DNA from 2 places in the Massilia sp. BAP21 genome. Region 2 is predicted to be linked to the other one. Evidence: predicted binding sites of a transcription regulator. Region 2 holds the regulator's gene; the other holds the start of a gene.
The links. The regulator LexA, encoded in region 2, represses DNA repair genes until DNA is damaged. The targets are predictions, from matches to a motif close to ACTGTATNNNNATACAGT.
Positions count from the first base shown of each region.

Region 1: ACWYRN_RS10630 (putative DNA modification/repair radical SAM protein) is a predicted target of LexA. The motif match lies at 4,109-4,126, and genes of this name have one in related genera.

Region 1 is NZ_CM173596.1:2,415,523-2,422,645, reverse strand. Features, by position in the region: gene ACWYRN_RS10640 (flagella assembly protein FlgT middle domain-containing protein) at 1-1,168, shown strand, start outside; gene ACWYRN_RS10635 (UdgX family uracil-DNA binding protein) at 1,379-2,866, opposite strand; gene ACWYRN_RS10630 (putative DNA modification/repair radical SAM protein) at 2,863-4,095, opposite strand; gene ACWYRN_RS10625 (M16 family metallopeptidase) at 4,460-7,123, opposite strand, start outside.
Region 2 is NZ_CM173596.1:539,466-546,588, forward strand. Features, by position in the region: gene rpsF (30S ribosomal protein S6) at 1-242, opposite strand, end outside; gene lexA (transcriptional repressor LexA) at 474-1,109, shown strand; gene ACWYRN_RS02415 (tetratricopeptide repeat protein) at 1,302-2,036, opposite strand; gene ACWYRN_RS02420 (cystathionine gamma-synthase family protein) at 2,061-3,302, opposite strand; gene purF (amidophosphoribosyltransferase) at 3,311-4,837, opposite strand; gene ACWYRN_RS02430 (CvpA family protein) at 4,875-5,363, opposite strand; gene ACWYRN_RS02435 (SPOR domain-containing protein) at 5,380-6,390, opposite strand; gene folC (bifunctional tetrahydrofolate synthase/dihydrofolate synthase) at 6,400-7,123, opposite strand, start outside.

The DNA.
Region 1 (7,123 bases), 1.9 Mb from region 2:
CTCCTTGGGCAGTGCCCTGCTGGCGCTGCTGCTGGCATTCAACGCCCCGGCCCAGGCGGCACCGGCCGAAGCCGAAGGCGTGGCCCTGATCGACGAAGGCGGCACCGCGCGTGCGCGCCAGCTGGCAATCCGCGACGCCCTCGAACAGCTGGGCCTGCGCAGTGCGGCCCGGGTCGACGTGGCCGCCGGCAGCGGCGCCAAGCCAGCGGGCAAGCCGCTGGAAAGCAGCCGCGTCCAGCCGGGCGCCGAATTCGACAACTACCAGGTCGTGCGCGAATGGCAGACCGGCCAGCTGCTGCACGTGCGCGTGGCCGTCAAGGAAGAAGAGGCGCGTCCGCGCGGCAACGTCAATCTGGCCTACCGCAAGAAGATCGTCGTCACGCCCTTCCATGTGCGCAGCTCGCCCCAGCTCGACGACATCGACAACATCGCCACCCGCCTGCCCCAGGAACTGCTGCGCCGCATGGGCGAGAGCGGCAAGTTCCTCGGCAAGGACAGCCCCTACGTGATCGCGCCCGGAACGACCGGCCCGGCCGTCGACACCGCCGCGGTGCGCCGCATCGCCGCCCTGTACGAGAGCCAGTTCGTGATCTCGGGCGAGATCATCGACGCCAGCAACTTCGGCAAGCCGGCCTATTACGGCCTGCTCAAGAAGGATGCACGCCGCATCGAGATCGCCTTTTATGTGCACGACGGCTTGAGCGGCGCCCTGGTGGCACGCCGCACCGTGGTGGCCGAGGGTGTCGGCGAGCGCCGCATCGGGCGCGACAAGCCTTTCGGCAGCGCCAGCTTTGCCGCCACGCCTTTCGGCGGCGCCATCCTGCGCGCGCTCGACGAGGGAATTGCCCAGATCACCCGCGACATCGCGCCGCTGCCCTTCATGGCCAAGGTGGTGCAGGTGCAGGGCGAGCGGATTTTCATCGATGCGGGCAGCACCTCGTCGGTGACGCCGGGCGACCAGCTGGTGCTGTACCGGAGCGACGCGCGCCAGCAGGTGTACGGCAATGATCCGCTGGTGCCGCTGGGGACGGTGGAGGCGCCGCTGGGAACGGTGGCGATCGTGCAGGTGCAGCCGGGGTTTGCGATCGGCCGGATCGAGCCGGCGTCGGCGGCGAAGCAGGTCAGCGCGGGGGATCTGGTGCGCTTCGATGTGGCGGTGGGGCCTTGATGTTGTAGGGTGGGCACTTGTGCCCACGCGGTGCTGCGTTTGGTGGCCGAGACGATATTCGAATCGATATCGGTTGATCTGCGGCCGCATGCAAGCTCATCCACAATCGTTGGCCCCTGCCGTAGCGCGTGGGCTCGAGAGCCCACCCTACGCCTTCCTCGATGTTCGTGATTGGAACGACGGTCACGCGACGCGACATCCCGAACCGTCTCAGGCCGGCGGTTCTTCCGGCGGCCGCTCTAATAATTCCTGCGCCAGCTTCAGCCCATCGACCATCACCTTGAACGCCTGCTGCTTGGCGTTTTCATCCGGCACGCGCAGAATGTACGAGGGGTGGTAGACGGTCACCACCCAGCGGCCGTCGTGCCGGATCGGTTTGCCGAGCGTGTCCTTCAGCGTCACGCTGCCGGTACCCAACACCGACTTCAGCGCCGTGCTGCCCAGCGCCACGATCACCTTCGGCTTCACCGCCGCCAGTTCCTTGTCCAGCCAGTAATGGCAGGCCTCGACCTCGCGCTGGGCCGGGGTCTTGTGCAGGCGGCGCTTGCCGCGTGGTTCCCACTTGAAGTGCTTGACCGCATTCGTGAGATACAGCCCGCGCCGCTCGACGCCGGCGGCATCGAACACCTTGTCGAGCAGCTTGCCGGCGGGCCCCACGAAGGCGTGGCCAGCCAGGTCTTCCTGGTCGCCCGGCTGCTCGCCGACCAGCATGATCGGCGAATGCTTCGGCCCTTCGCCGGGCACGGCTTGCGTGGCGTACTGCCACAGTTCGCAGCGCCGGCATTCGTCGAGCTTCGACGGCTGCTGGCGCTCAGGCTGGGCATCGGCCGGGGCAATCGGGATGGTGGCGCCGCTCTTGCGGCCGACGGCCTGGGCCTGGCCGGTGCGGCGGGCGCCGAGGGCGGCATCGGTAATCATGTTCGGCACAATCGCTCCTTCAGGCAGGTTCTTCCAGAAACGCGCGGGAATATGACTTTGCATCACCTGGGTATTCAGGCGCGCCGGGTTGAAGATGCTGCGGTAATAGGTGAGCCAGAGCGCTTCGCCGGCGTCGTCGAGATCGGCCGCGCTGCTCATCAGGGGGCCGGTGTTGTGCAGGGTGGCGCCGTCCCACAGCACGCTGGCGTCGGGCGTGGCGATCATCCAGCTGACCTTGCCCATGCGGCTGACGAAATGCTCGGCCACCTGGGGCAGCACGTCGTGGCGCGGCTCGAACCAGGCCACGAAACGCGGCGGCCCGGCCGCTTCGGGACGTTCGCGGAAACGGATGTAGGCGTGCATGTCGTGCTCCTCGCGGTGCACCGCCTTCACCATCGAATGCAGGCGCCCGCCGTCGGCATCGGCGGCGGACTGCACGTCGTGCTCGCCCTGCGTCCAGCGCCAGATCACGCGGTACAGGAAGGCCCAGCGGTCCGGCATGCGGCAGCAGGCGGCCGTCTGCAGCATGTCCATCAGCGAGCGCGGCACATGCGGCGCGGGCCGTGTCTGATCCAGGCTGATGGATGGATGCTGCGCCGCGGTGTCCGGCATCGGCGCGCTTGAAAACAGATCGCCGGCGCCGGGCTGGCCCCAGGTAACGAGCTCGGGCGGCACGGCGTGGACCAGTAAGTCGCGCGCCGCTTCGCGCCATTCGGCGAAGCTGGCGACCAGCAGCGGCTGTCCGGCCGCAACTGCCGACGCCGCTGCTGCCGCGCTCATGCGGCCTGCAATTCCGGCCAGAGGTTCATCTGCTCGGGTGCGTCGGCCAGGTGGCGCCGCAGCAGGTGGGTGCTCGATTGTCCCTGGGCCGGCTTGTAGTCGGCCGTGACGACGAAGGGTGCGATCTTCTTCATGCTGCAGCGCAGGCGCGACAGGTCTTCCCAGCGCACGCGGCGCAGCCGGCGCAGCTCGACGATGCGCTTGGCGTTGCGGATGCCGATGCCGGGCACGCGCGCGATCATTTCGGCGTCGGCGCGGTTCAGGTCCATCGGGAAGTGCTCGCGGTTGGCCAGCGCCCAGGCCAGTTTCGGGTCGATGTCGAGCGCCAGGTTGCCCGATTGCGGAATGATTTCGCCGGCCGTGAAACCATAGCCGCGCAAGAGAAAATCGGCCTGGTACAGGCGGTGCTCGCGCATGAGCGGCGGCGGCGCCAGCGGTACGCTCTTCGGGCTTTGCGGGATCGGGCTGAAGGCCGAGTAATACACGCGCTTGAGTTTATAGCTGCCGTACAGGGTTTCGGCCGTGTTCAGGATGGTGTGGTCGTCGCTGGCGTCGGCGCCGACGATCATCTGCGTGCTCTGCCCGGCCGGCGCGAACGCGGGCGCTTTCGGCTCCTCGGCCTTTTCGTCGAGCTTGCGGCGGATCGAGCCCATCGCCAGCTTGATGGTGTGCACGTTCTTTTCCGGCGCCAGGCGCGTCACGCTGTCGTGCGTGGGCAGCTCGATATTCACCGACAGGCGGTCGGCATAGCGGCCGGCCTTGGCGATGAGCGCGGGGTCGGCGTCGGGGATGGTTTTCAGGTGAATGTAGCCGCGGAACTTGTGCACTTCACGCAGCTGGCGCGCTACCTCGACCAGCTGCTCCATCGTGTAGTCGCTGGACTGGATGATGCCCGAGCTGAGGAACAGGCCGTCGATGTAGTTGCGCAGGTAAAAATCGTGGGTGAGCTTGACCACTTCCTCGACCGAGAAGCGGGCGCGCGGCACGTTCGAGCTGCGCCGGTTGACGCAGTACTGGCAGTCGTAGATGCAGAAGTTGGTGAGCAGGATCTTCAGCAGCGAGACGCAGCGGCCGTCGGGCGTGTAGCTGTGGCAAATGCCCATGCCGGTGGTGGCGCCGATGCCGTCGCCGCTGCTGTCGGACGCACGCTTCGGGGCGCCGCTGCTGGCGCAGGAGGCGTCGTACTTGGCGGCGTCGGCCAGGATTTCGAGCTTGTCGGTAAGTTCCATCGCGAAAGGTGGAGCTGTATGGATGTACAGTATATACCAGTCGCGTTGCGCGTGGCGCGCGGGTGAGGTTGGGGTACAACAGGGTGGGTGGAAAAGCTGCGGGTGTGCGTTTGGAGGCGTTGGCGGGGTGCCAAGGTTTCGATCGGAATGGCGCTATCACCATGCATCGTTACGCGTGGGCACGTCATTGATGCCCCCGGCATCAATGACCCCACCGTACGGTCAGCAATGCAGTGCTAACGGCCTTATGGCCGGGCTGGCAACCGTACGGTGGGCACTCCGTGCCCACGCGGTTACGTGCTCATCCTTGAACCCGCGGCAGCGGCGTATCGCCCGCTACCGTTGCCGCGAGTCCATCACGCAATCACCGGATTGGCTTACCGTCCTGGTCCAGCACGACCACCTCGCCCCAGCCCAGCGAACGAATCCCCGCCTCGACCTTGCGCAAGTCGCCGATCACCAGCCAGGTCACCTCTTCCGGCTTGACGAACTTGCCGGCCGCCTGGCCCAGCTGCGCCGGCGTCAGCGCCTTGACGTTGCGCGCGTAGTTGGCCCAGTAGTCTTCCGGCAGGCCCAGGTTGACGGTCGCCAGCGCCGCGCCTTCGAGCGCGTTCAGGGTGCCGAAGCGGCCGGCCAGGCGCGAGGTCATGTTGCGCATGATGCTCTCGTACTCGGCGCCGACCAGCGGACGCTCGCCCGCCACGCCCTGCACTTCCTTGCGCACTTCACGCATTGCCTCGATCGTCTTGTCGGTCTGCACCGGCGCGATGGTCACGAAGCTGCGCTGGCCGCGCACTTCCGACAGGCGCGCGCTGGTGCCGTAGCTCCAGTGCTTGTCCAGGCGCAGGTTGCGGTTCAGGCGCGAGGTGGCGATGCCGCCGAAGTTGGTCATCACCGGCTCGATCGCCAGGTCTTCCGGCTGGCCGTACGGCAGCGACAGCTGGGCCGCGACGATGGTCGACTGCGGCGCGTCCGGCTTGTCGATCAGGTAGATCTTGCGTGGCGCGCCAGCTGCAGCGCCATTCACCTGCTTGGCCGGCGCCGAACCGGCCGCCCACTTGCCGAACGAGGCTTCCAGCGCCGGCAGCAGCTTGTCCATGGTCACATCCCCGGCCACGACCAGGGTCGCGCTGCCCGGCTTGAACCAGATCGCGTGCCACTGTGCCAGGTCGTCGCGCGTGATGCCGGCAACGCTGGCTTCATAGCCGCTGGCCGGCTTGCCGTACATGTGCTCCTGGCCGTACAGCAGGCCAGGCAGGATGCGCGTTGCCAGGCTGGTCGGCTGGGCCTTTTCCTGGCCGATGCCGGCCAGGCGGCGTCCCTTTTGCAGGGCGAACTGGTCTTGCGGGAAGCTCGGATTCAAGGCGGCGTCGGCCATGATCGCCAGCGACGGCGCCAGATTGGCGGACGTCGCCTGCAGGCGCACCAGCGACTGGTCGAGACCGGTGCCGGTGGACAGGTTGGCGCCCAGGCTTTCCAGCGCGTCCGACAGCGCAAAGGCGTCGCGCGTCTTCGTGCCCTTGTCGAGCAGGTCCAGCGTCAGCGCGGCGGCGCCGGCTTTGGCCGTACTGTCCGAGGCGGCGCCGGCGTCGATCGCCAGGGTCGCGTTCACGATCGGCGCGCTGTGGCGCTCGACCAGGATCACCTTCAGGCCGTTCTTCAGCTGGGCGCGCTGCAGGGCCGGGAACTTCACGTCCGGCGCCTCACCCAAGGCAGGCAGCTGCTTGCGGTCGATGGTCGATTTGGCCGCCGCCAGCTTGGCGAACGGACGCACCGTCATCGTGTAGTGGTTCGCGCGCAGCCAGCGCCCGCCGGCGGCTTTCACTTCGGCCGGGGTGGTGTTCGCCATCTGTTCCAGGCGGTCGAGGTAGGCGTCCGGGCGGCCGCCGTAGGTCATGCTTTCGGCCAGCACGTCGGAGCGGCCGCCCATGCCGCCCAGGCGTTCGACGCTGCGCGAGAAGTCGGCCAGGATGCTGGTCTTCACGCGCGCCAGTTCGGCGGCGCTCGGGCCCTTCTCCAGCAGCTCGGCGACGATGGCGTCGACTTCGCGTTCCACCAGCAGCGGATCGACGCCCGGCTTGACGGTGACGACCAGGTTGAAGGTGCCGGCCAGTTCGGCGTCGTTCAGGTAGGCGTTGACGCTGGTGGCCAGGCCCTTGTCGTAGACCAGGCGCTTGTCCAGGCGCGCGCTCTTCGAGCCGGCCAGCACGGCGCCCAGCAGCGACAGGCGCGCGGCGTCGGCGTCCTTCCACGCGGCGGCATGCCAGTTGCGGTAGATGCGTACCTGCGGCACGTGGTCTTCCATCTCGTCGCGGATGTTGCGGTCGAGCGTAGGGATCCAGGCCTCGGTACGCGGCAGCGGCGGGCCCGGCGGGATCGCGCCGAAGTACTTGTTGACCAGTTCCAGCGCGCGTTCCGGCGTGATGTCGCCGGCCAGCGCGATCACCGCGTTGTTCGGTCCGTAATAGGTGCGGTACCACTCCTTGATGTCGTCCAGCGAAGCGGCCTGCAGGTCTTCCATGTAGCCGATGGTCGACCACGAGTATGGGTGCGAGTACGGGTACATCTTGGCGCTCACTTCCATGCGCACGCGGCCATACGGCTGGTTCTCGCCCTGGCGCTTCTCGTTCTGCACCACGCCGCGCTCGCGCTCGAGCATCTCTTTCGAGATGTAGTTGCCGAGGAAGCCCATGCGGTCCGATTCCAGGAACAGGGTACGCTCCAGCGCCGACACCGGCACGTCTTCGAAGAAGTTGGTGCGGTCGGTATTCGTGGTGCCGTTGCGGTTGTTCGCGCCGAGGTCGTCCATCGCCTCGCGGAAGCCGTGCGGGTAGTTCTCGGAGCCGTTGAAGAAGAAGTGCTCGAACAGGTGGGCGAAGCCGGTCTTGCCGCGCTTTTCGTTGCGCGAACCGACGTGGTACCACATGTTCACGCCGACCACGGGCACGCTGTGGTCTTCATGCACGATCAGGGTCAGGCCGTTCTGCAGCACGAACTTTTTGTAGTTGATGTTGTAGGCGGCGCGGTC
Region 2 (7,123 bases):
TTGAACTTGAATGCGGTTTCCAGCTCGACCAGGGTCTCGTTGTCGCATTCGATGTTCATGCAGATGTAGTGTGCCTTCGGCAGCTTCTGGATCTGGTAAGCCATCTGGCGACGGCCCCAGTCTTCCACGCGATGGATGTTACCGCCGCGCGCGGTGACGCTGGCCTTGTAACGCTCGATCATCGCCGGGACTTGCTCGCTTTGGTCCGGGTGGACGATAAAAACGATTTCATAATGACGCATGCAACACTCCTTGAGGACGTTTAAACAAATGCCCACCTCGGCGTCAAGACGAGTGTGGGAAGGGAAAGCCGGCAATTATAACGCGAAGCCGGCGGCATGGCAATCGCGGGGGTTTGTACCGCTCTTGCGACAACCCGGCAAGCGAAAAGTGGGATTTATTTGCATTTACCCTTGCATTATGCGAAGCACTGTACAAAAATACAGTCTGAATCGATAACCAGTGGTATACCCATGCTCAAGCTCACTGCAAGGCAAGAACAGATCCTCAACCTGATCAAGGAAGCGATCGACAACACCGGCTTCCCGCCGACCCGCGCCGAGATCGCGAAGGAATTGGGCTTCAAGTCGGCCAACGCGGCCGAGGAGCACCTGCAAGCCCTGGCGCGTAAAGGCGCGATCGAGATCGTGTCGGGCACCTCGCGCGGCATCCGCCTGATCGGCGCCTCCAGCGAACCGGCGCTGCCGGTCATCCCGCCTGCCCTGCTGATGTCGCTGCCGCTCGTCGGCCGCGTGGCGGCGGGTTCCCCTATCCTGGCGCAGGAACACGTGGAAGCGACCTACAACGTCGACCCGGCCATGTTCGCGGCCCGTCCCGACTTCTTGCTGAAGGTGCGCGGCTGGTCGATGCGCGACGCCGGCATCATGGATGGCGACTTCCTGGCCGTGAAAAAGGTCGACAGCGCCAAGAACGGCCAGATCGTCGTTGCGCGCCTGGGCGAGGATGTGACGGTGAAGCGCTACCGCAAGACGGGCGAACTGATCGAGCTGCTGCCGGAAAATCCGGACTTCAAGGTGATCCAGGTTGCGCCGGGCGACGAGTTCGCGCTGGAAGGCCTGGCGGTGGGCTTGATGCGCAGCTGGCACTGATTTTGTGCTGACGTAGAAAAGGCCGCTGACGCGGCCTTTTTGCTTTTCGTAGGGTGGGCTCTCGAGCCCACGCGGTAGAACGCTTAATCAGTCGAAACACCTTGCGTCGCACCGTACGGCAATCCTGACGGGATTTTGTTCGACATGCAGGTGTCGTACCGCGTGGGCTCAAGAGCCCACCCTACAAAAGCGTTACTTGCGCTTGCTCGAGATCGAATCTTCCTTCGGCGCCTTGTTCACGATCGCATTGTGCTCGGCGATATAGGCCTCGGTCGCCGAACGCCACACCGCCACGTCCGCCAGCGTCATCTTGGCGCCGACCTTGGCTTCTTCCGACACGTTCTCCTGCACCTGCGCCAGGTGGGCCTTGGCCTTTTCCATCTCGGTCGCGTTCATCAGCTTGGCCACATCGGCCGGAATCCGGTTCGACAGGGGCGACACCGCATTCAGGTTCTGCACGAAGCCGTTGTAGCAATCCTGCCATTTGTTGATCGCATTCGCGACCCGGTCGATCTCGTCGCTCTGCTTCGAGATCGGTGGCACGCGCGGCGCCGGGCAGTGGAACTTGCCGGACTTCAGGTCTTCGCCATCGTACTTCGACACCCAGTAATCGATGTCGGCACGGCGCGCGACGCGCTGCTGCATGATCACCAGCGAATCCGCAGCCACCTTGTTGCCCTTGGCCGCTGCCTTGGTGAACCACGCCGTGGCCTTGGCCTCGTCGACCTCGCCCGCTTCGCCATACCAGTACATCTGGCCCAGGCTCTGCTGGGCCTCGACGTTGCCGGCATTCGCCAGCTTGGTGTACAGCTTCATGGCTTCGGGATACTTCTTCTGCTCGAACAAGGCCTTGGCGTCTTCCAGCTCGCCCGCGTGAACAAATCCTGCCAGCAGCAGGCCGGCAAACAGCAGCGCAGTTTTCTTCATGTTGTCGCGTCTCTTCAGTATGGATTACGCGCCAAGTGCCGCGCGGAAGTCTTCCAGCAAGTCCTCGGTGTCCTCGATGCCCACCGAGACCCGGATCAGCGACTCGGCAATGCCCATGCTGGCGCGGCGCTCGGCGCCCATCTCGAAGAAGATCGTGTGCGCCACCGGAATCACCAGGGTACGGGTATCGCCCAGGTTACTCGCCGGGATGGCCAGCTTCAGGCGGTTCAGGTAATCGAAGCAATCGATGCCGTCCTTCAGCTCGAAGCTCAGCAGCGAGCCGCCGGCGCGGAACAGTTCCGTCGTCACCCCATGCTGCGGGTGCGATGCCAGGCCCGGGTAGTGCACGGCTGCCACGCGCTCGTCCGCTTCCAGCATGCGCGCCAGCGCCAGCGCATTGCCCGTGGTGCGCTCCATGCGCAGCGCCAGCGTTTCGGCGCCGACCGCGATGTGGTGCGCAGCTTCCGGCCCGAGCGAGGCGCCGAAGTCGCGCAGGGCCTTCGCGCGCAGCTGCGCCATGCCCTGGTTGGCGGCCGGCTGCTTGCGGAAGTTGTCGGCGATATTCGGATAGGCGCTCCAGTCGAACAGCCCGGTATCGGTCAGCGCACCACCCAGCGCAATACCGTGGCCGGCAATCGACTTGGTCAGCGAATTCACGACCAGGCCGGCGCCCACGTCCTTCGGGCGGAAGAGATACGGCGTGGTCATGGTGTTGTCGACCACGTACAGGATGCCGCGCGCACGGCACAGCTCGCCGATGCGCTTGAGGTCCGCCACCTGGGTGCGCGGGTTGGCAATCGTCTCGACGAACACGAAGCGCGTGTTTGGCGTCAAGGCCGCTTCCACGTTGGCCACGTCGGTGGCGTCGACAAACGACACGTCCACGCCCTGCCCTGCCACCGTCTGCCACAAGCTGTTGGTGTTGCCGAACAGGAAGCTCGACGAGACGATGTGGTCGCCCGCCTTCAACAGCGCCTGGAACAGCGCGCCGATGGCCGCCATGCCGGTGCCGAAGCACAGGGTGGCGACGCCGTCTTCCATCTTCGTGACCTTGTCTTCCAGCGCGGACACGGTCGGGTTGCCCTGGCGGCCGTAGCGGAAGCCCGGCTCCTTGCCCTGGAACACCGAGGCCAGCTGGCGCGCATCGTTGTAGCCGAATGCCACCGAGGTGTGCACCGGCTTGTGCAGCGAGCCCTGCTCGATCGTCTTGCGGCGATCGTTGTGCAGGATGGTGGTGGTGAAACCGTAGTTCTTTTTATCGCTCATGGTGCACTTTATTCCGCGGCGACCGGTGGGTTCAGGTTCAGCTGGGTACGCACGGCATCCTCCGCCGGCGCCGGCTTGCCGCCGTTGTGGCGCGCCGATTCCAGGTTGTCCAGGTAGGCCGGGGTCACGTCGCCGGTCACGTACACGCCGTCGAAGCACGAAGCCTCGAAGTTGGTCAGTTCCGGGTTCACGTCCGAGATCGAGCGCTTCAGCGCATCGATGTCCTGGTAGACCAGGCGGTCGGCCGTGATTTCCTTGCACACTTCCTCGACCGTGCGGCCGTAGGCGATCAGCTCGTCGCGGGTCGGCATGTCGATGCCGTACACGTTCGGGAACAGCACCGGCGGCGCCGCCGACGCGAAGAACACCTTGCGGGCGCCGGCTTCGCGCGCCATCTGCACGATCTCGCGGCTGGTGGTGCCGCGCACGATGGAGTCGTCGACCAGCAGCACGTTCTTGCCCTTGAACTCGGAGCCGATCGCGTTCAGCTTCTGGCGCACCGACTTCTTGCGCATGCCCTGCCCCGGCATGATGAAAGTACGGCCGATGTAGCGGTTTTTAATAAAACCTTCGCGGTATTCGACGCCGAGTTTGAGCGCCAGCTGGATCGCAGCGGGACGCGAGGAATCGGGAATCGGCATGACGACGTCGATTTCCTCGACCGGGATTTCCTTGCGGATCTTGTCGGCCAGGTATTCACCCATTTTCAGGCGGGTGGCATACACCGAGGCGCCGTCGATCACCGAGTCCGGGCGCGCCAGGTACACGTATTCGAAGGCGCAGGGGTTTAGCGATGGGTTTTCCGCGCACTGGCGCGCGTGCAATTGGCCATCGTCGCCGATGAACACGGCTTCGCCCGGCGCGATGTCGCGCACGAAACGGAAGCCGATGCCTTCCAGCGCCACCGATTCGCTCGCCACCATGTATTCGATGCCGTGCTCGCCCTCGTTCATGCCCAGGCACAGCGGACGGATGCCGTAGGGGTCGCGGAAGGCCAGCATGCCGTGGCCGGCGATCTGGGCGACGACAGCGTAGGCGCCGCGCACGCGCTTGTGCACGATGCCGACCGCCTTGAACAGGGCCTCGGCGTCGAGCGAATAGCCATTCGCCGCGACCTGGATCTCGTGGGCCAGCACGTTCAGCAGCACTTCCGAGTCGGAATTGGTATTGATGTGGCGGCGGTCGTTACGGAACAGCGCGTCTTTCAGCTCGGCCTGGTTCGTCAGGTTGCCGTTGTGGGCCAGGGTAATGCCGAACGGTGCGTTCACGTAGAACGGCTGCGCTTCTTCCTCGCTCGACGAACCGGCGGTCGGGTAGCGGCAGTGACCGATGCCGGTGTTCCCCTGCAGCGAACGCATGTTACGGGTGCGGAACACGTCACGCACCAGGCCGTTGGCCTTGTACATCGAGAACATGCTGCTGTGATTGGTTGCAATGCCCGCCGCATCCTGGCCGCGGTGCTGCAGCAGCAGCAATGCGTCGTACAAGAGCTGGTTGACGGGAGTTTGCGAGACGACGCCGACGATGCCACACATGGTGTGCTCCTAAGAACTGAATGCAGTTACAGAAAGATCAAAACTGAACATGCTGCGCCAGGGCAGCGGGAAGGAAAGGCTTGACCGTGCGTGCACCGGTCTCCGCCAGGGGCGATAAAAGCGCTTCTTTCCAGAATGCTTGTTGGGGAATGGAAGTCATCGAACACAATATGACGGCGGCCAGCACCATGACAATACCGCGCGCCAGGCCAAACAGTCCACCGAGGCCGCGGTCCGCCAGGGTCAGCCCGGCCGCCTCGATCAGCGAACCGAGCGCCAGCGCCAGCAGCCCCATCAGGATGCGCACGCCTAGGAATAGAGCAACAAAGGCCACCATCAGGCGCACCGTATCGCCGGGAATCATTTCCGGCAACAGCGGCGCGAGCTGGGCGCCGTAGGCGTTCGCCACCACGAAGGCGACGACCCAGCCCAGCAGCGACAGGATTTCCTTCACCAGGCCACGCATGGTGCTGATGATGACGGAGGAAATCAGCACGAACAATACCAGATAATCGAAAATCGTCACGCTGCCCCGACCACGCTTACACCGGAACCAGGAAACCGCTGAAGCCCTGGCTGCTCAATTTAGCACGGGCTTTTTCCGCTTCTTCGCGGCTGCCGAAGGGCCCCACCTGGACCCGGATCAGCTCGCCCGACTTGCGGGTATGGGCGCTGACGCCGGCGGCGCGCAGGCGCGCCTGCAATTCGGCCACCTTGTCCTGGCTCGCCAGTGCGGCTACCTGGACTACGAAGCGCCCGCTGCCCTCGGGCTTGGCGGCGGCCGGCTTCTCGGCCTTTTCAGCCGGCTTGCCTTCGAGCAGGGCCAGCGCACGCGCGGCGTCCTGGTCCTTCGCACGCGGCTTGTCCTCGGCCTTCTTCTCTTCCGCCTTCTTCGGCTCGGGCTTTTTCGGCTCCGGCTTCGGCTCGGGTTTCTTCGGCTCGGGCTTGTGCTCGACAGGCTTGGGTTCGGGCTTCTTCGGCTCGGGTTTTACCTCAGGCTTGTGTTCCACCTTGGGCGCCGGCTTCGGTTCCGGCTCGGCATACACCAGCTCTTTCGGATCGAACTTCGGCGCCTGGGCCATCCGCACCGGCGGCGGCGTCGTTCCCTGGTTCGTAGCTGGATTCGTACCTTGCGTGGCGGCAGGCGGCGCCGGCGGATCGATGATTTCCTCGTCCCCATCGACGCTGTCGGCAGCCGGCACCGGGTTTGATGGCACCGGCAGGGCCGGCGCCTTGTCCTTGGCCGGGATGTCGATGGCGATGTCGCCTACCAGCGGACGCGGTTCCGAGTCGAGCAGCATCGGCAGGCCGACGGCGGCGGCCAGCGCCAGCGCAATCGCGCCTACCAGGCGGCGCCGTGCGCGCTTCTTTTCGGGCAGCATGGGGTCGCCACCGCTGCGGCTGCGGCGCGAGGCGCTGGCCGCTTCGCCCGCGTAGGCAGCCCGCTTGGCACGGGCGCGCTCGGCAAGATTGTCGTCGTCGCGGGAGAAATGGCCACTGTCCTGGGCAGTGTTTTCTTGCTTGTTTTTACTAAAGATCGAGAACAAGCCCATGCGTCTTAATCAGTGAAGAGAGTTTTTTCGGGCCGCCATCACGCCGGCGACGGTATAGAACGAGCCAAAGACCACAATTCTATCATTCTCCCCGGCACGGCTCACCGCATTTGCGAATGCGGCGGCGGGATCGGCGAAGGTGGTGACGGAAAAATCCTCTTCTTTCGCGCCGCCAGGCTTCAGGGCACCCACTTGTGCAGCCAGTTTTTCGCCCTTTGCCGAGCGCGGCGACGGCAGGTCGGCCAGGCACCAGTGGTCGATCAAACCGGCCATGGGGGCCAGCACGCCCTCGATATCCTTGTCTTCCATGATGCCGAACACGGCGTAGGTGTAGCGATGGAAACCCATGTTGCCGAGGTTCTGGGCCAGGGTGGCCGAGGCATGTGGGTTATGCGCCACATCGAGCACCGTGGTCGGGCGGCCCGGCAGCACCTGGAAGCGGCCCGGCAGTTCCACCAGCGCCAGGCCCGTGCGCACTTCCTGTGCGCCAGCCGGCAATTGCATGCGCAGGGCCTCGAGGGCCGCCAGCGCCGCCGAGGCGTTCAGCAACTGGTTCGCGCCGCGCAGGGCCGGATAGGCCAGCGAATTGCGGCGCATGCTGCGCCCGCCCCAGCTCCACTGCTGCTGGTCGCCCTGGTAGTTGAAATCGCGGCCGATCAGCCACAAGTCGGCGCCGATGTCCTCGGCGTGCTTGATCAGCGTGCTTGGGGGCACCGGGTCGCTGCAGATCGCC